One region of the Enterococcus sp. BWT-B8 genome, then DNA from elsewhere that is predicted to be linked to it. Evidence: riboswitches for the same ligand, from Rfam matches in the RefSeq annotation. Region 1 holds a riboswitch; the other holds the start of a gene.

Region 1 (9,859 bases):
TGAAATCGTCAAAAAAACCATTAATTGTAGGCGGCCTGATTCGGGACAAGGAAGATATTATGGGTGCTTTGGGAGCAGGAAGCCTTGCTGTTTCAACGACAAATGTGCCGACTTGGTCTGTCTAGTTATTGTCCAAGCTCTATATAGGTGGTATAATATAAACAATTAAATACTTGCTGGAGAAAAGAGAGTATAGCAACAGACACCAAAAAAAGTGGTGTTTGTTTCTGTATTCTCTTTTTTGTGCTTGAGAGATATAGACAGGGGGAAAAAAGATGTACGATGTGGTGATTATCGGTTGTGGGATTGTGGGTGCTGCAACAGCCTATGAATTAAGTAAGTATCAGCTGAAAGTTTTAATTCTGGAAGCGGAAAATGATGTGAGTATGGGAGCAACTAAGGCTAATAGTGCTATCCTGCATGCCGGTTTTGATCCGGAACCGGGAACTCTGATGGCAAAATTGAACGTGGAAGGTGCTGCACGAGCCAAAGAGCTTTGCCAAAAGCTTTCAGTTCATTATCATCAGATTGGTTCTCTGGTGGCAGCATTTTCTAAAGAAGAGTTAGCGGTTATTCAGGAGCTTTATGCGCGTGGTCTTAAAAATGGGGTTTCAGAGCTGCAGATGGTGGATAAGGAAGAGCTTCTGGAAATGGAACCTGGGTTATCTCACCGCGCCCTCGGGGCACTTTATGCGCCGACTGCTGCAGTCGTGAATCCATGGGAGCTTTGTCTTGCTCTTACTGAAACTGCAGTAGTTAATGGCGTGGAACTTTCGCTTAATAATAAAGTGAAGGAGATCAGCAGGAGAGAGTCCGGTTACCAAATCACAGCAGAAAAAGGAATTTATCAGATTAAATATGTTTTTAATGCAGCGGGTGTTTATTCAGATGCTGTTCATAATATGGTGGCAGAGCCTGATTTTGAGATCGTACCCAGCCGGGGGGAGTATTATTTACTGGATAAATCTGAAGGTTCAGTTGTTTCTCACATTATCTTTCAATGTCCTTCCAATGTAGGAAAAGGGGTGCTGGTCAGCCCAACTGTACATGGAAACTTGATTGTCGGACCAAATGCTGAAGAAGTTTCAAAAACAGAGCTGGGAAGCGGTATGGATACAGGAAATACAGTCAAAGGATTGAGACAGGTATCTGAACTGGCAAAAAAAACGGTCCCTGATCTTAATTTAAGACGGTCTATTCGTAATTTTTCAGGGATTCGTGCAAACAGTACAAAAAAGGACTTTATTATTCAAGAAGCTGCTCCTGGTTTTATCGATTTAGCGGGTATTAAATCTCCCGGACTGACCTCTGCTCCGGCAATTGCACTCTATGGAATTAGGTTACTGGAACAATCAATAGGACGTACGTTTCAATTGAAAGCCCAATCTACGGATACCCGGGAGAAAATTGTTTTTCAGGAGCTGACAATTGAGGAGAAAAACAAGCTGATCCAGAAAGATTCCAGCTATGGACGAGTGATCTGCCGCTGTGAAATGATTACAGAAGGAGAAATAAGAGCTGCAGTGCATTCAGCAGTTGTTCCTGCATCGGTGGATGGCATCAAGCGAAGATGCAATGCCGGAATGGGACGCTGTCAGGGCGGTTTTTGCGGTCCAAGAGTTGTTGAGATTTTAGCAGATGAGCTGGGAAAGTCTCCGCTGGAAATCTTGCAGGATCACACGAGCAGTTATGTTTTAACAGAAGCAACCAAGGGAGGTCTGGAACATGCATGAGTTAATCATTATCGGCGGAGGACCAGCTGGATTGGCAGCAGCAATGGCTGCTTACGAAAAAGGGATCAGGGATATCTTAATCATTGAAAGAGACAGTGAACTGGGCGGGATTCTTAACCAGTGTATTCACAATGGTTTTGGTCTTCATTATTTTAAAGAGGAATTAACCGGGCCGGAATATGCGGGACGTTTTATTGAGATGCTGAAAGAAACAAGTATAAAGGTTTACTTGGACACGATGGTTCTGGAAGTAACCAAAGAAAAAACGATTCACATTGTTAATAAGAGAAAGGGCTATCAAATTTTACAGGGAAAAGCACTAATTTTTGCAATGGGTTGTCGGGAGCGGACAAGGGGAGCCATCGGAATTCCGGGGAGTCGACCAGCGGGTGTTTATACAGCGGGAGCTGCTCAACGATATGTCAATATAGAAGGTTATCTTGTAGGGAAAAAAGTAATTATTTTGGGATCGGGAGATATTGGATTGATTATGGCTCGAAGAATGGTACTGGAAGGTGCGAAAGTATTGGCATGTATTGAAGTGATGCCTTATTCGGGCGGTCTAACAAGAAATATTGTGCAATGCTTGGACGATTTTGATATTCCCTTATTTCTTTCGCATACAATTACAGAGATTCGAGGGAAAAGCCGAGTAGAGGAAGTCGTCGTTTCAGAAGTAGATGAGAAGCGACAGCCGATTGCCGGGACAGAACAGATTTTTGCCTGTGATACGATTTTATTGTCTGTAGGATTGATTCCTGAAAATGAACTTAGCCGCAGTGCAGGAATTGTATTGGATAATCGAACAAACGGTGCACTTGTTTATGAAAATATGGAAACGTCGATTCCTGGAATTTTTGCCTGCGGAAACGTTGTCCACGTACATGATTTAGTAGATTTTGTAACGGCTGAGAGCATGAGAGCCGGAGCGGCGGCAGCAGAATTTATTTTGTCTCAGCACTTGATGGATGAGCTGACTGTAGATTACTTAACCATAAAAAATGGGGAGCATGTGACCTATGTAGTTCCTCAAAAAATTCGTGAAGACAAGGTTGATAAGAAGGTTGAGCTGTTTTTCCGAGTAAATAAAGTGTATGGCGACAGCCAAATCGTAGTAAAATCGCAAGGAGAAACACTGGTAAAACAGCGAAAGAGCTATATTGTCCCTGGCGAGATGGAGAAAATTAAATTATCCCGGAAAGCTATTGATAAAATCCAGAACGGTGAAATAGAAATTTGTGTGGAGGAGGTCGGCAGATGATGAAAGAGTTTATCTGTATTATGTGTCCCAAGGGCTGCCATTTAATGGTGGATACAGCAAATGAGTATCAGGTTAGCGGTCACAGCTGCAGTAAAGGTGTGAAGTATGGCAAAGCAGAAGCGACTAATCCAATACGTGTAGTCACTTCTACTGTAATTGTTGAGGGTGGAAGACACCGCCGCTGTCCTGTAAAAACTACGGATGGGATTCCTAAAGAATATGTAATGGAGGCGATGAAGGTGATCAATGAAGTTCGATTGAACGCACCAGTGAATATCGGTGATATTGCAATAAAAAATCTGTTGAATACAGGGGTAGATGTGGTGGCTACAGGGAACATGTAGATAATAAAAAGAAAATTTTTTAATGGGGAAAGCTCAGCATTATCAAGGATTTTGGATATCTTGGAGAGAAGTTTTGAGGTACAGGATTACAGTCGATAAGGAAAAAATGCTCTGTTAAATTGTACGGGAAAATAAAGTATGATTTGTCAGGTGAAGCTCCTATACAAACACAGACTGATGTCCCAAATATCAAGAGACTCCAATGGGGAGAACAGGCATGGTTGAATATAAGTCTTTTCATAAGGCAGCTAAGCTGTTGTTCTTTAGGTTGTATAGTGCTAAAACTCAATGAATAGGTCAAATTCTCTTTCTTATCAGTTTTGTAGGATGCAATTTAGTATGACCTATCGCTGAGTTTGAAGCGGAAGCTCATTTGTTAGGGTACTCGGCAGAATAGATTTTTACTGACAGAGGTTGCTTTAAACAGTCTATGTTACTTCGCTGGACAACTCCAAGTACTCTATTTTCGAAAAAATTACAGTCAGTATAAGGTTGCGGTATGCTTTTATAAAATTTGAAATAAGCAATAATTTAGTTCTTATTAAAAAAACGCTTGCATGAAATTCATTCATGTGCTATTGTTATGACAAAGAGATGTAGAAAGATGGTGGAGGAATGAATGATAATAGATTGCCGCTGTACATTCAAATTGCCAGTGATTTAAAGTTTAAAATTAATTCTGGTGAGTGGAAAGTCGAAGATCAGATCCCGACAGAATATGAGCTTTGTACAATCTATGACGTCAGCCGCATCACGATTAGAAAAGCGATTGATCAGTTGGTCAATGAGGGGTTGCTGTATCGAAAACGTGCAGTAGGCACCTTTGTTCAGGCGAAGGAGCTGGAGGTCAAAGAAACTGTGGTCAAAAGCTTCACACAGGAGATGAATAATCTAGGCAGAAAAGTGCATACATTGGAAGCGAAAGTTAACATGGTGAAAGCGACAGCAAAAATTGCGAATTTTTTGAATATTAATGAAGGTGATCCAGTGCTGAATTTACAGCGGATATTTGGTACTGAAGAACTGGCCTTCGCATTTTTTGACACATATTTTACGTATGAAACATTCTTTTCAACAAGCAGTGAAGATTATTACGGCTCATTTTATGAATATTTAAAAACTTTTGATATCATAGTAGATTCAGTTAAGGAATATGTTGAGGCAGTCAATCCTAGTGAGTACTTAGTGGAAGTGCTCAAAATAGATACAAACACACCAATTTTAAAAAGGGTTAGAATTACACAGCAACTTGGGAAGCAATTTCACGAGTATTCAGAATGTTTTTATATTGGCAGTGAGTACCGTTACTATGTCAACGACTTTACTTAAAATAGGTAAAAAATATATTTCTATATTTAGAAATATATTTTTATTACATCTTATTGTAATTACATTATATCAATTGGGAGGAAGGAAAAAATGGCAATTTCATTTATTAGGATCGATGACCGGATTATTCACGGTCAAGTAGTTACTCGTTGGATGAGCGAAAGAAAGTGTGACGGTGTTGTAGCAGTTGATGATCCGTCAGCAACAAATCCTGTATTGGCTAAAATGCTGAAATCGGCAGTTCCGCTGCCCCTAAAAGGGTTTGTGATGACCGAAGAGGAAATTATTCAAAAATGGTCGAAAATCGTTGAAAGTAAACGTCAGTATTTTTTGATCGCCCGTTCGCCAGCAACACTTGTCCGAATTTTTGAAAGCGGTGTTAACTTTATTTCGGAGATAAAAGAATTGAATGTGGGACCAATGAGTGTCCGTGAAGGTGCCAAGAAATATGGTAAAAATTTAAGTATGATTCCAGAAGAAGAAGAAGCGTTCGATGTACTGCAGCAAAAGGGCATGACAATTTCATTTCAATTAGTTCCTGATTCAAAAAGAAGGACATGGGATGAACTGAAAGCTGAAGGAGGAGAGTAGTGTGGATATAACATTATTGATGCAGGCAATCACTATTTCTGTGATTTGTTATCTGGGTGCATTATCAACTCCTTGGTTATTAGGATTGACCGGAGGCTGGTATACGATTACCCGACCTTTAGTCTCAGGGATGATTGTTGGCCTGATTTTAGGTGATATGAAACAAGGAATCATGATGGGTGTTGCAATTCAAACAGTCTATATTGCAATGGTAACGCCAGGAGGGCAAATGCCTGCAGATCTAAATTTTGTTGCTTTTCCGGCAATTGCATTGGCAATGCTTTCTAATACCAGCACAGAAGTTGCTGTAACACTGGCGACAACTATTGGAATTCTTGGAACAATTGTTTTTAATATGTATCAGGTTATCAATTCATTTTGGAACCATCGTGCAGTTGCAGCAATTCGTGAAGGAGATTACAAAAAATTCCGAATGAATGCAATTTTTGGACCTCAGTTAGTCAATTTTATTTCAAGATTTGTTCCCTCTTTTTTAGTGCTCTATTTTGGTTCAGGATTTGCGAAAACAATGCTGGATTCTATGCCTCAATATTTAATTGATGTTATGAGTTATTTAGGCGGTGTTCTGCCGGCAATCGGGATTGCTATGTTGTTGACAGCAGTGGTTAAAGAAAATTCGTTGTTCTTATTCTTTTTATTAGGTTTTGTCTGCATTGTATTCTTAGAGTTGAATATGATTGCATTGACAATCGTTGCAGCTGTGATTGCATATCTTTATTTCAACGGATTGAATAAAAACAGCTCTGTCAGCTCAGCAGGTGTAGTTATTGGTGAAGAAGATGAGGAGGAGTTTTAGCAATGACCGAAAAAATCTTAGATAAAAAAACATTGACAAAATCCTATCATAGATGGATGATGTACAATTTGGTTGCTATGAGTTTTGAATTTTTAGAAGCAATGGGCTTTGCACTTTCGATGGAGCCGGTAGCTGACAAACTTTACAAGGATGAACCAGAGAAGAAAAAAGAAATGTTGGAACGTCACACCGCTTTTTATAATACAGAACCTCAAGTCGGTGCATTAATCAATGGAATCGCAGTTGGACTTGAAGAACAAAAAGCAATGGGGAATGCTGGTATCACAGGTGAGCTGATTAACAGCTTAAAAATTGGCTTGATGGGTCCTCTAGCTGGAATTGGAGATTCGATGGTGCCTGGAATGCTGATTCCCATTTTATTATCAATCGGAATGGGGCTTTCCGCTAATGGTAGTAGTTTAGGTGTTTTTTTCTACGTCATTTCATTTAATAGTATTGTTTATTTTGGTTCACGCTATTTATTTTTTAAGGGGTATGAGCTTGGAGCAGAGTCAATAGATGTTTTTACTGGCGAAAAAGCACAACAAATAACAAAAGCAATTACAGTATTAGGAATGACAGTGATCGGCGGTGTAGCAGCCTCGTATGTAAATCTTGAAATACCAGCAAAATTTGCTTTGACGGGAGCGGAAATTGATATACAAGCAATATTAGATGGGATTTTTCCTAAATTAGCACCATTGGTAGTAATTTTTACTTCGTGGTATTTAATGGCTAAAAGAAAAGTTTCCCCAGTTAAGCTGATTTTTATCTATTTCATTGTCGCATTTGCTGCAGTTGGTCTGGCATATTTACTTTAATAAAGGAGCGGATAGAGCTGAAAAATCGAATTGTACTTGTAAGTCACTTTGGTCTTGCTTCCGGTATGAAGAAAGCATCGGAATTTATTGTCGGTGAACAGCCAGAGCTTTATGCAGTAGAATTAGATGAGGAAGGTATCGAAGCTTTTAAGAAAAAGCTATCATTTTTACATGACCATGCTTTTGACGGACAGACTATCATTGTCAGTGATATCCCCTCAGGTTCACCGGGAGCCGCTGCGTATAGTTTGCTGAACGAAATTAATAATGTTCATTTAATCAGCGGGATGAATCTGCCGCTGATTCTTGAGTTAGTTCTGTCTGGGGGAATAAAACCAATTGCTGAGCTAATTTCGGACGCAGTCCATTCTGCACGGGAAACGATTCAAGATTATACCATTGTTCCCGAAAAAGGAGAGGGTGAGGATGAGTTTTAATTCTGGATTAAATATTTGGTTGAATGAAGCAGAATTAAAGCTGGAATTTGGTGAAGGTCTATTTTATCCTGAACGAGCAGAGAAGCGCCATTTAAATGACATTCGCAGCAGTTTATTGAATAAACATGCTGAGGGACCGGAAGTATTATACACAATCGCAATGGATGTAGGGAAAGAAGGTCATTATAAAGACTTAAAGAAACGAAATCTGCTTTATGGTATCGTTGCCTATAATGACGGGTTAATTGGAAATGAGCTGGTTCGCAGCCAAGGACATATTCATGCCGTTTCTCCCTCATGTCAGTCATCTACACCAGAAGTATACGAAATTTTACAGGGTCAGGCATATATTTATATGCAGGAATTTGTAGGTGAAGTTCCTGGACATTGTATTGTTATTGCAGCAAAACAAGGAGATATCGTGATTGTTCCACCAAACTGGGCACATTATACAGTTAATGCCAGCATAGATGAAAAAATGCTTTTTGGAGCCTGGTGTATTCGTGATTATGCGTTTGAGTATAAAGAAATAAGAGAAAAACAAGGTCTGGCCTTTTATCCGGTGATGGAAAATAATCAAGTTAAATGGTTGAAAAACAACCATTACAGAGAAGCAAAATTGATAGAAAAAACAACAAGGCTATATCCTGAATTTGGTTTATCAAAAGAAAATATATATGTTCAGTATGAAAAACAACCATCACTTTTTGAGTTTGTTACAAAACCACTAAATTATCGACATTTATGGGAGAATTTTCAGCTATAAAAAGGAGTGAGGAAATGATTTGTTTTAATAAAGAGCAGGTTTGTTTAACTGGAAAAGACGTGATACGTAAACAAACAAAGCTTAAAAATTATGCAAATTATTATCAAATGGTTTCTGAATCGGAAGATTTTGAGAAAGTCATTTATGAAGTGGAATACCATGATAATGGTCTAATAGAAGGTGTAAATGGCGGTTTATTTTTTGGAATTTCACATATAATGTCGGGAAAAATTGGTAATGAATATCATATGACTAAAGGACATATCCATCAAAAAAAGGATACTGGAGAATATTACTGGGGACTAAAAGGGGAAGGGTTGCTTTTGTTAGTTTTTAAAGATAAGACCTATCGATTAGAAGAAGTCAAGGAAGGTTCTGTCCATTATATTCCTGGAAATACGAGTCATAGGCTGATTAATACAGGTACTGAGAAATTATCTGTCGGTGCATGCTGGTTAACGGAATCAGGACATGATTATCTGAATTGTGATTTTCCAATCAGAGTAATAAAGAATGGAGAGAAAGCTGTTGAAATCATCAATTGTACGTCCCAAGATAAAAATGAATAAAAAAGCATCTGTTTTAACAACATATGAGGATATTGTCTATTTTATAAAACAAAAATCAGAACATAAAAAGAATTTTACACTTGCGATTGAGTGTTATCCGGTAACTAACGAGCAATTATTGCTGGAAAAAATTATTACACCACTCCAACCATCGATGACGCTCCATGCGGATGAACTGTTTATAAAGGCAGAGGAGATCAACACGAGGATTCAGGAAAATTTAACAGATGATCGAATATTTGGTTTGATGAGTCATCATAAATTAACAGATTTCATTGATAAAGAAAACGTTAAAAATATCTCAAAACGCTTGGAAGAACAAACGAAGAAAGGCGGATTCACTGCCATTTATGGAATGGGTGCCTCACTTTTAGAGCAAGTGGATATGGTGATTTATGTAGATCTAGCCAGATGGGAAGTTCAAAAACGTTACCGTTCTGGGAATTATAGCAATTGGTTGGCGAATAATGCAGGCGAAGATTCTCTAAAAATGATTAAACGCGGCTATTTTTTTGAATGGCCTTTAGCAGATTGTTATAAACAAGAAATTGTGGATAGCATTGATTATTTACTAGATATTCATGATGAACAAAGTCCTAAATTGATTGCTTATGATGATTATTTGCAAGGATTGGCAGAAGTTGTTTCTCAGCCCTTTTCTTTAATACCATTTTTTGATCCAGGTGTTTGGGGTGGGACTTGGATGCAGAAGCAATTCGGCGTTGGTTTAACAGAGAAGAATTTGGCGTGGAGTTTTAATGGTGTCCCAGAGGAAAATAGTCTATTGTTGGATTTTTCAGGAACATGTGTTGAAGTTCCGGCAAATAATTTAGTTTTTAATTATGCAGAAAAATTGCTGGGAGAACGGGCTTTTGGTCGTTTTGGTCACGAGTTTCCAATTCGTTTTAATTTTTTGGATACGATGGATGGACAAAATCTCAGCTTGCAGGTACATCCAAAGGTTGACTATGCTCAAAAAGAATTTGGTGTCAATTATACACAGGACGAAAGTTACTATGTACTAGAAGCAAAGAATGATGCTGTTGTCTATTTAGGCGTGAATGAGGGTGTGAAAAAAGAAGAACTGATCCATGCTTTAAAGGAAGCCGAAAAAGGCGAAACAGGATTTGATGATGAAAAATACATTTATCGTCATACGATGGCTAAACATGACCATTATTCTATCCCAGC
Region 2 (9,859 bases), on a different contig from region 1:
CTTTATACTTATATTGTACTTGCTCATTGTTTAACTTTCCAATGATACCCTTTTCAAAAACAAGTGTTTTTTATCAATTATTTTATATTTCTCCAAAATTTCTGACATTGTCTTTCAACTATTACTTGTGATCCTTATTAAAGTAGTCTTTCAAATTCCTCAGGCAGGAAAGTATTAGCGGCTTATACAAAAATCATAGAACGGAATATCAATTTATCCCTTGGATTGACAGAATTACCTTCGGATTTTGCCGATTAAACAAATAACATCACTTAACCCCTTTGAGATGAAGGGCTACTCCCCGTCTCAGATAGTTTTTAAAAGCAAAAAAGGGACTATGACATAAGTATGTCTGAGATCCCTAAAACCGAATAAACGGTGTTCCAGTCTTTGTATGATTCGAGCATTCGAAGAAGCGTAGAAGCAAAGCCCCTCCATGCTTCGAGGATCGGAACGAAGTGAGAACCGTAGACTCAGAAAAACGGATACAGCGTAATGTTTTGTCTCGAGAATCGTTAGACTCGTAGAGACAGCAGTTCTGGAAATAAGTCGAACTATACTGAAAATATGAGTAGCTATTTTCGTATATTCCGACTTATTTCTTGAGACAGAACACTTCTGTCACAACATATTCTTTTTTAAATCCATTCTTTCGTCAAATGAATGTATAAACGTTTGGCAAATTCGACTGTAATCAGATACAGGATGATGATAGCAAAGAACCATCCCCAGTATGCTGTTGGCAATGCGGTAAATTCGAAAATCTCGCGTAATGGACTGATAACCAGACCGAAACCTAAAAGTATTGCTCCAAGACTTGTCAGAATTACCGGCACAGAAGCCGTACTCTGAATAAACGGCAGTTTGCGTGTCCGCACCATGTGTACAACCAATGTCTGACTGACTAAACCAACCATAAACCAACCCGTCTGGAACAGACTTTGGTTTGCAATCGTGTTTGCCCCAAACACAAACCACATCACCAGATAGGCCATAATATCAAAAATGCTGCTGACAGGTCCGATACAAAGTGTAAATTTAGCTAAGCTCTTGATTTCCCAGCGAACAGGTCTTACTAATTCATCTTCATCCACATTATCCCAGGGGATCGTCAGCTGAGCAACATCATAAATCAGGTTTTGAATCAGCAATTGTATGGAAAGCATCGGCAGGAATGGCAGGAAGGCACTCGCCACTAAAATAGAAAAGACATTCCCAAAGTTCGAGCTGATTGTGATCTTGATATATTTCATCATATTGCTGAAAACTTTTCGGCCTTCAATCACGCCTTCTTCCAGCACATTCAGACTCTTCTCAAGTAAAATAATTGAACTGGCATCTTTAGTAATATCCGCAGCTGTATCAACAGAAATGCCAACATCTGCTTTTCTAAGTGCGGGTGCATCGTTAATACCGTCTCCCATAAAACCAACTGTATGCCCATTTTTCTGAAGTGTTTCAATAATTCGAGATTTTTGCATTGGATTCAGTTTAGCAAACAAATTAGTCAGCTCAACTTCTTTTTCCAATTCCTCATTAGACATTTCATCAATTTCTGATCCCAGTACAACATGAGAAACCTCAATCCCAACATCCCCGCAAACTTTTTTGGCAACAATATCATTATCTCCGGTCAGAACCTTCACATTTACACCGTGCTCGTGCAGTGAACGAATGGCAGTAATTGCAGATTTTTTTGCCGGATCAAGAAATCCCATAAAGCCGATCAGCGTCATATCTTTTTCATCATCCGCACTATATATCGCTTCATTGTGAACATCTTTTTTCAGTGCTACAGCAATAACCCGCATTCCCTGTTCATTCATCTTACGGTTAACATCACGCATTTTCTGACGCAGTTCTTCGGTCAATCCAACAATTTCTCCATTAATTTCTGCATGAGTACAAACAGCTTCCATCTCTTCAACGGCTCCCTTAGTTACCATAAACTGATGTCCATCCGCATTTACAACAACGGTTAACCTTCTTCTCGAGAAATCAAAAGGAATCTCATCCAGTTTTGTCACAGTTTGAAAAGGAGTCTCTCTTTTATTTTCAGTATAGTAATTAATAACAGCTATATCCATCAGATTTTTCCAGCCTGTTTGATAATGAGAGTTCAAAAATGCCATATCCAATACTTGCTTATTCTCATCCCCCAAAGGATTTAAATGCTTCACCAGTACTACGCGATCTTCTGTTATTGTTCCGGTCTTATCTGTACACAGCACATCCATGCTTCCCAGATTTTGAATGGAAGGAAGCTCTTTTACAATGACTTTGTGTTTTGAAAGCATAATGGCTCCCTTTGCCAGATTACTTGTTACAATCATCGGCAGCATTTCCGGCGTTAGTCCGACAGCTACAGCAATTGCAAAGAAAAATGCTTCTCCCCATTCGCCTTTTGTCAAACCATTAATCAAAAACACAATCGGAAACAGAACCATGACCATTCTTAATAAAAATTTGCTGACTTTTGTCAACCCAATATCAAATGATGTTTTTCCTCTTTGTGTCGTTGCGTTTTTAGCAATATCCCCGAAGAATGTATTTTGACCTGTCTTTAAAATAATTGCTTTCCCCTGACCACTCAACACGTCAGTTCCCATAAAGATTAAATCCTGCATATCCAGTGCGGAAATATTTTGCTGATCCTTATCTACACCAGCATCTACAAATTTTTCAACCGGCATGGATTCACCAGTTAACGAGGATTGATTAACAAACAAGTCCTTTGTCCAAATCAGTACAGCATCCGCCGGTATCATATCACCAGTTGCCAGAGTAATAACATCCCCTGGGACCACTTCGTCCATTGGAATTTCTTTCGTATTGCCCTCTCTAGTTACAGCCGTTGTGTTTTCAATCAGTTCTTTCAGCGCAAGGCTGGCTTTTTGAGAACGATATTCTTGAACAAACGTAATAATTACACTAGCTAAAATCATTAACCCCATCACAACAGCTGCTTCGTAGTCTCTTGTTAATGAGGATACGACCATCAGCAAGGCTAAAACAAATACAAAAGGATCTCTAAATGCTTCAATAAACATGATAATTGCCGGTATCGGCTTTTGTGCTGAAACTTCATTGGGACCAAATTCTTCCAGTCGTTTTACTGCGTCTTCTTCAGATAGCCCCTTTTCAGAGGTCCGCAACTCCATCATTAATTCTCTTTCAGAGAGCATTGCCAGTTTTTTCAATTGCTGTTCTTTTGTTTCTTTTCTCAATTCTGTTACTCTTTTATTTGTCATCATTGTTCTTTCCTCCAACTCCTTCACTCGACTGAAAGGAAAGAAGCCTAACTAACCTTTTCCAGTTAAGTGAAGATTATTTTTGCTCCACCTCTGATGTGGGTCTTCCATGATAATCTTCCCTTCTGTTTTTTTATTGACTGTTCGTTAAATTTTTTGAAAATGACTGTCAGGTCCTTCGCTTCTTTCAAAGCGCCTCATGTCCATGGTACTTCCATCTGCTGAGAAACACAATTATTTGGTAACCCTGAAGCCGCTAAGCTTTTGGTCTCCTGTTCCAAATAAAAAATACAGCTTTTTGTTCAGCCTGTAAGTCCTGAAACATAAAAAACGCATACCCAACAATAGAGCATGCGATAAACAGCATAAATATATTCTCCATCGTTGAGCTTTAGCACTATATGGCGTAGATAATTTCTTATCAGCTGCATTATGAATGACCTTCACGATCATTCCTGTTCTACCAGCTAAGAGTCTCTCGAATCTTTCGCGGCAGCAGCATATTTCCATATAGGAGCCTCACCTAACAATTCATTATTCAAATTTTTAACCAAACTCATCATAAATGATTCGCCCATAAAAGTCAAAACAAATACGCCTGCTAAATAGCAAATCTTGTTCTATTTTATTCAGGATAACTCAATGAAACTTTTGAATATTATACTCAAAATAACGAGCTGATTTTCCTGTAAGCAGTTTTATTATCTCTGCTTTAATCGAAGCACAGTCTGCCTTGCTCATGCTGATAAAAACAAATGAAGAAATAAATCATAGCTTATCAACGATTTTAGGAGAAATTTTCTTGTCGCTATAAAAACACAACGAAGGATGAATTAATACTTTCTCATCACAATTATTTTCGAAATAATAACCGAAGATAACTGCACTTTTAAGAAAACTTCAAAACAGAATTTACAATCTGTCCATAGCCTTTGAATGGATACGTAATCTTAACAACTCCTTCTTGTGTATCACCGATACCAGAAAAAAGCTCACAATTCTCATCATCATGATAAATCATCCCTGAAGGGAAGCAACAATCTTTTAAATGTTCCCGTTTTGCAGGTCCTTCCGGGTAGCTCTTCCTTGTTGCAATAATTTTGTAATCGTCAACCGCTAAAGTAAGTGGATCAAAAACAAAAGACATGACTGTATAAACACTTTGTTCTTCTTCAAGATAAGATAAATGCCCGATTACACCGATTTTATTTGTATCCAATAAAAAAACCTGATTGACCCCACCCCATTCCAGATTCCCAAACAAATCTGGCAGGATCTTGGCATTAGCAATTTTTTCAGCGGTCAATTCATCTAAATGATCAATGATCGTAAAACCAATTAGTGCCTCACTGCCATATTCTTTAATTAACTGTTTATCTCTAGGACGTGAAAAAACACCAATACGACCATCTGCTAATTGGACAATCCGAATATCCTTCATATTTCGCGGACCAGTAGTAAAGTATTTAAGATCGTTTAGAGCCTGTCCATAATAAAAATAACCAAAATAAGCTTCCAATTTATCTTCTTTTTTTACTTGAACATGAGTACCTCCCATAACAAGGTTGTTGTCAATCTTGGCAATATAAGGATCCTCTAATTGATAAACCATTGAATCTTCAACTAGCTTCCAACAATTTTTTTCAACCTTCTCGAATAGACGTACCCAGGATCGCATCCATTCACTTCGACGCTCTACTCGTCCAAAAAGATACCACTTATCCTCATAGTTAAAAGGTTGAGAACAATTATAAACATCAAAACCATCAACACCTTTAAAACGAAGAATTTCTGTTTCTGATTTTTGCTGCTCAGCTTCAAATAGCTGCTTTCTTTGTAATGCATTCATAATGACCTCCATCTTGACTCGCTCCGCTCTTCGAGTCAAATAGTTGATAAAAAACGGATGCGGATATTCGTTTATAATATAAAGCAGTAATGAATCTGCTAAAAAAGGACATCTGTCAGATCACTAGGTCCTCCTTATATTTGAACAAGCTGATGGAATGCAGCTTGTAGAGCCTTCATATTTTCATTGGCTTTTTCCTGTGTTGGTGCATTGACCGAATAATAAATTTTAAACTTCGGCTCAGTTCCAGATGGTCGAACGCACACCCAAAAATTATGTTTAAAGACGAACCTCAAAACGTTGGATTTAGGTAAAAGAAGCTTTTCTTGAGTTCCCTTGACTAAATCAACTTTCAAGGCTGATACGTAATCTTCTTTTACAATTAATTCAAAATCAGCTAAAGAAGTGAATTCTTTTTCTCGCAAATTTTCTACCAATTGGTTCATCTGATTAATCCCATTTTTTCTTATAAATTCTTTCGTTTCCAAAACTTCTTCATAATAGCCATATTCCTCATATATCATGTTCAAACGATCAATAAGATTACTATTTGAAAGCTGACAATCTAATGCCGCTTCAGCTAAGAGAACGGCTGCCTGAATTGCATCTTTATCTCGTACAAATGGTTCAATCAAATACCCATAGCTCTCTTCATAGCCAAATAAAAAGCGTTTATCATTTTGCTCTTCTGATAATTCAATTTGTTCACCAATAAACTTAAAGCCAGTAAGAGTGTTTCTGACTTGAATACCATTTGCTTCAGCGATTTTTACGCCTAAATCCGAAGTTACAATCGTTTTTGCCAAAAAGTAATCTGCTAAATTTTCCCCTTTTCGCTTTTTTTCCTTGATGAGATAGTCCAGTAATAAAGTACCGATTTGATTCCCATTTAAATAGATTGGCTTCCCATCTTTAAAGACAATAACACCTAAACGGTCTGCATCAGGATCTGTCGCAATTACCAGATCAGATTGATTTTTTAAAGCTTGTTTCAATGCTAGCTCAAAAGCATCAGGATCTTCTGGATTCGGGGATTTTACTGTAGAAAAATCCGGATCTGGGAATTCCTGTTCCTTCACTAACTTCAAATTTGAAAATCCTATTCGTTTGAATGCCTGACTAACCAAGATTCTTCCTGTCCCATGCAAGGGTGTATAAACGATTTTCAATTGGGAACCAAACATGTTTACTTTTTCATAGTTTTGGGTCACCAAACGTAGATTTTCCAAATACCATTCATCTGCCTCTGAAGAAAACACCTCAATCAGCCCTTCAGAAATATATTCCGTTAATAAATCCGCTTGAATTGATAACTCATTGGTTATTTCCTCCAGAATAGCTGTCAAACGTGCCGCTGTTTCTAAAGTTATCTGACCGCCATCTTGTCCGTATACCTTAAAACCATTGTATTGTTTTGGATTGTGGCTGGCAGTGATCATCACACCCGCAAAAGCCTGATAATGTCGAACCAAAAACGATAATTCGGGCGTTGGGCGCAATTGGTCGGATAAATAAACTTTGATTCCTTTAGATGCTAAAATTCGAGCAGTCCATCTTGCAAAAAGGTCGGAAAGATGCCGATTGTCATAAGAAATGACCACCCCTCTTTCAGCTGAGTGGTCATCAGATTCTAAAATATATTTTGCAAGACCTAGTGCAACACGTTTAATAGTATAGATATTGATCCGATTCGTTCCTACACCCAATTCTCCGCGCATCCCACCAGTTCCAAATTCCGGATAGCGGTAAAAACGCTCTTCTAGATCAGCTGGATTTGAAAGAGCAGCTAATTGCTCTTTCAAATCCAACTCTAAACTCTGAAACTTCTGCCATTCCTGCAATTTTGTCTGCCACTCCATCTCTATCCCTCTTTTGCCTGTTGAATGATTTCGCTGATAGAAAGTGTACAACCAGCCATAGAAGTATCTGCCACTCCGTAATACATAGTCAAGCGATCTTCATCAACAATACCACCACAACCAAATACTACATCACCAAAGAAGCCGTTTTTTTCATATTCAGCTTCCGGCTCCATAATCGGCTTTTGCGAACGAGCAATTACCTTCGTAGGATCATTCAAATCCAGTAACACTGCTCCCATACAATAACGATGCTCAGATGTTGCTCCATGATAGATAACTAACCAACCAGCTTTAGTTTTGACAGGGACCAACCCACCGCCAATCCGACCACTATCCCACTCTGTTTTTCTGATTCCTAAAAGATGTTTGTGATTTCCCCAGCTGACTAAGTCCGGTGAAGAAGCTATCCAAATGTCATAATTCCCGATACTTTTCAAAGAAGGTCGGTGTAAAGCATAATAGTTATCATTAATTTTTTCTGGAAAAATCAGCACATCTTTATTTTCTGGTGCAAAGATATTTCCTAAATCCTGATAATTTTTAAAGTCCTTTGTTGAAACTAGCGAATCACACACACCGACAGGAGAAACTGAACTAAAATTAATGTAATATGTATCATCAATCTTAGTACAACGAGCATCCTCAATCCCATAGCTTTGATACTCATTAAAAGGATATAAAAATGCATCATCGTCAATCATAAAATGATGCCCGTCTTTACTACGCGCAATTCGAATGTAAGATAGGGATGTTAAATAAATGAAGCTATCTAACTTATCTTTTTTGCGGATCATTCGGGGATCTTCAAAATCATAATCTGGATCATTATAATCAAATTCTACAATCTTCATTTGCTTGGTCCCAGTATCATAAACAGGTGCTTTAATTATATTTGGATCTTCAGAAATTGGGCGTTCTGCAACTCTTAATAAAAGCAGTACTTCACCATTGTATTCTGCTACTCCGCCGTTAAAGGCACCGATAACTTCATACCCCTCATGTAATGGCTTCACATCAGCTGGTGTGATTAATGGATTTTCTATAAAACGTTCTATTTTCATGTCAATAACCTCTATTTAAATGGATTTTCAATCTCTATTTTTTGTGCACCGGCATCGCTGATACCGACATATAAAACTGCTCGCTCTCCATGCAGCTGAATGCCGCCGCTAAAAACAACATCTACTAAGTCAGGACGCTTAGCTGGTCCGTCAATAAAGTCCCTTCTTTCAGCAATGATCTTCGCTTCACACATAGCTTTATTTTCAATATCCACCTTGAAGCTCATTGCGTAATAATGACGATTCCCATCTACATCAAAGTTGGCGATATGACCTAAAATCCAGATATCTTCGTTGATTTGATGAATCTCATTTCCACCGCCCCACTCTTCATCGCAAAACTGATTAGACAAAAGTGGTGCATCCTCAATCATCTGAATCGTCAAATTACTGAATTGATCAATAATACAGAAGCCAATTTTCCCACGACCGCCTTTTTCACCTTGCGAACGAGTCAACACTAAAATTCGCCCATCAGCTTGCTGCTTCAATCGTAAATCTTTCATTCCCCAAGGACCTTCAAAAACTTTATATGCTTCTGAAATAGAGTCCAACTGATAAAATACCGTTCGCCACTTTGCTTTTCCATTATCAAAAAAAACCGCTTCGACTCCTCCCAAAATAATTTTCCCATCAATTCTTGTGTAAAAAGGGTCTTGAAGAGCTAAATCAATCCCGACATCGAGCTTTTCCCAAACACTATCATTGACTTCCTTGAACAAATTGATATGCGAATGCTCATCATCACGAGATTCTACACGTCCGGCAATAACTTCTTGTCCATTCAAATCAAATGGTGCTGTAATATTGTAAACATCTCGACCACCAACACCTAGAAAGTTTAAGACTGCTGCTTTTTTATTTGTATTTTTTTTTCGATACTCTGTTAATAATTCTTTTGTATAAATCACTACTCTACCCTTCCTATCCAACAAGCTTTTGCCAAAATTCGATATCTTTTATTTGTCTTATTTATTAATTCAGCTCCAAAAAGTATTTGCAGCTTTCCTTCTATTGTTAATTCATATTCTCTATCATCAAAATTCAAAACCACTAAAATATCATCCACTCGATAAGAAAGGCATTTCTCATCCAAAAAAATAGCTGTAATTCTATTAAAGGGACCCTCTTGATATCGTAATTGGATTAGACTGCGATACCACTCCGCTAATTCCAGGCTGTCTTCATTCTCAGAACATTTGCCAATCCAATTATTGGGTGCATCATTCCAAAGCATCATTCCGCGTGAACGATCTCTATTCACCTTATTTGCCTCTTTAAGAGCTGCTTCTTCTGTCATTGATTCCAACATTTCTTGATACTTATTCTTCGCTTGAATATCTCGGATATCTTCGATTTGAGCAGGTATAAAATCACCAATTCCCAACTCTTCTCCCTGATATAAAAATGGAATTCCCCTATTGATCAATACAAAAACTGCTAATAGTTTATACAACTCTTTATCCTCTTGTACCAATCGATTCCATGAACGACTCATATCATGACTGTTAAAAAACAGAGTTGGCAAGCTATCCATATAAAGAGAATTAATCGCCTCAAATGCTTTTTTTATTTTTTCAAGATCAAAACTATCTTGACTGCCAAGATCAAAATTAAAGGCTGTATCAAATAGCTCTCCACCAACATAACTGGAAATTTTCATCAGCTCATCAGAGCTAATCTCCGCAACAGTAAACAATTCAGAATTATACGATTTTACAAATTGATTAATTTCTTTCAGAATTTTCTTAGTTCCTTCTTGATCTACATCAAATTTATGGAGCTGATTCCCCGTTGAATCATTGGGATTATCTGGAAAGTCAGCCGAAGCAGACA

Evidence for each region. Region 1 has a riboswitch for magnesium ahead of LI951_RS12260 (GntR family transcriptional regulator). Riboswitches for the same ligand answer to the same signal wherever they lie in the genome.
Region 2: another riboswitch for magnesium. It lies ahead of mgtA (magnesium-translocating P-type ATPase); the one in region 1 lies ahead of LI951_RS12260 (GntR family transcriptional regulator).

What each region holds. Positions count from the first base shown of each region.
Region 1 is NZ_JAJDJV010000013.1:70,799-80,657, forward strand. Features, by position in the region: gene LI951_RS12240 (glycerol-3-phosphate responsive antiterminator) at 1-125, shown strand, start outside; gene LI951_RS12245 (NAD(P)/FAD-dependent oxidoreductase) at 276-1,733, shown strand; gene LI951_RS12250 (NAD(P)/FAD-dependent oxidoreductase) at 1,726-2,994, shown strand; gene LI951_RS12255 (DUF1667 domain-containing protein) at 2,991-3,338, shown strand; M-box (ykoK) riboswitch at 3,474-3,642, shown strand; gene LI951_RS12260 (GntR family transcriptional regulator) at 3,954-4,667, shown strand; gene LI951_RS12265 (PTS system mannose/fructose/N-acetylgalactosamine-transporter subunit IIB) at 4,758-5,258, shown strand; gene LI951_RS12270 (PTS mannose/fructose/sorbose/N-acetylgalactosamine transporter subunit IIC) at 5,260-6,075, shown strand; gene LI951_RS12275 (PTS system mannose/fructose/sorbose family transporter subunit IID) at 6,078-6,896, shown strand; gene LI951_RS12280 (hypothetical protein) at 6,926-7,333, shown strand; gene LI951_RS12285 (glucose-6-phosphate isomerase family protein) at 7,323-8,099, shown strand; gene LI951_RS12290 (glucose-6-phosphate isomerase family protein) at 8,114-8,668, shown strand; gene LI951_RS12295 (class I mannose-6-phosphate isomerase) at 8,628-9,859, shown strand, end outside.
Region 2 is NZ_JAJDJV010000011.1:113,108-122,966, forward strand. Features, by position in the region: gene mgtA (magnesium-translocating P-type ATPase) at 639-3,251, opposite strand; M-box (ykoK) riboswitch at 3,620-3,789, opposite strand; gene LI951_RS11270 (DUF1861 family protein) at 4,141-5,100, opposite strand; gene LI951_RS11275 (phospho-sugar mutase) at 5,235-6,959, opposite strand; gene LI951_RS11280 (glycoside hydrolase family 130 protein) at 6,962-8,023, opposite strand; gene LI951_RS11285 (DUF1861 family protein) at 8,035-8,934, opposite strand; gene LI951_RS11290 (alpha-amylase family glycosyl hydrolase) at 8,934-9,859, opposite strand, start outside.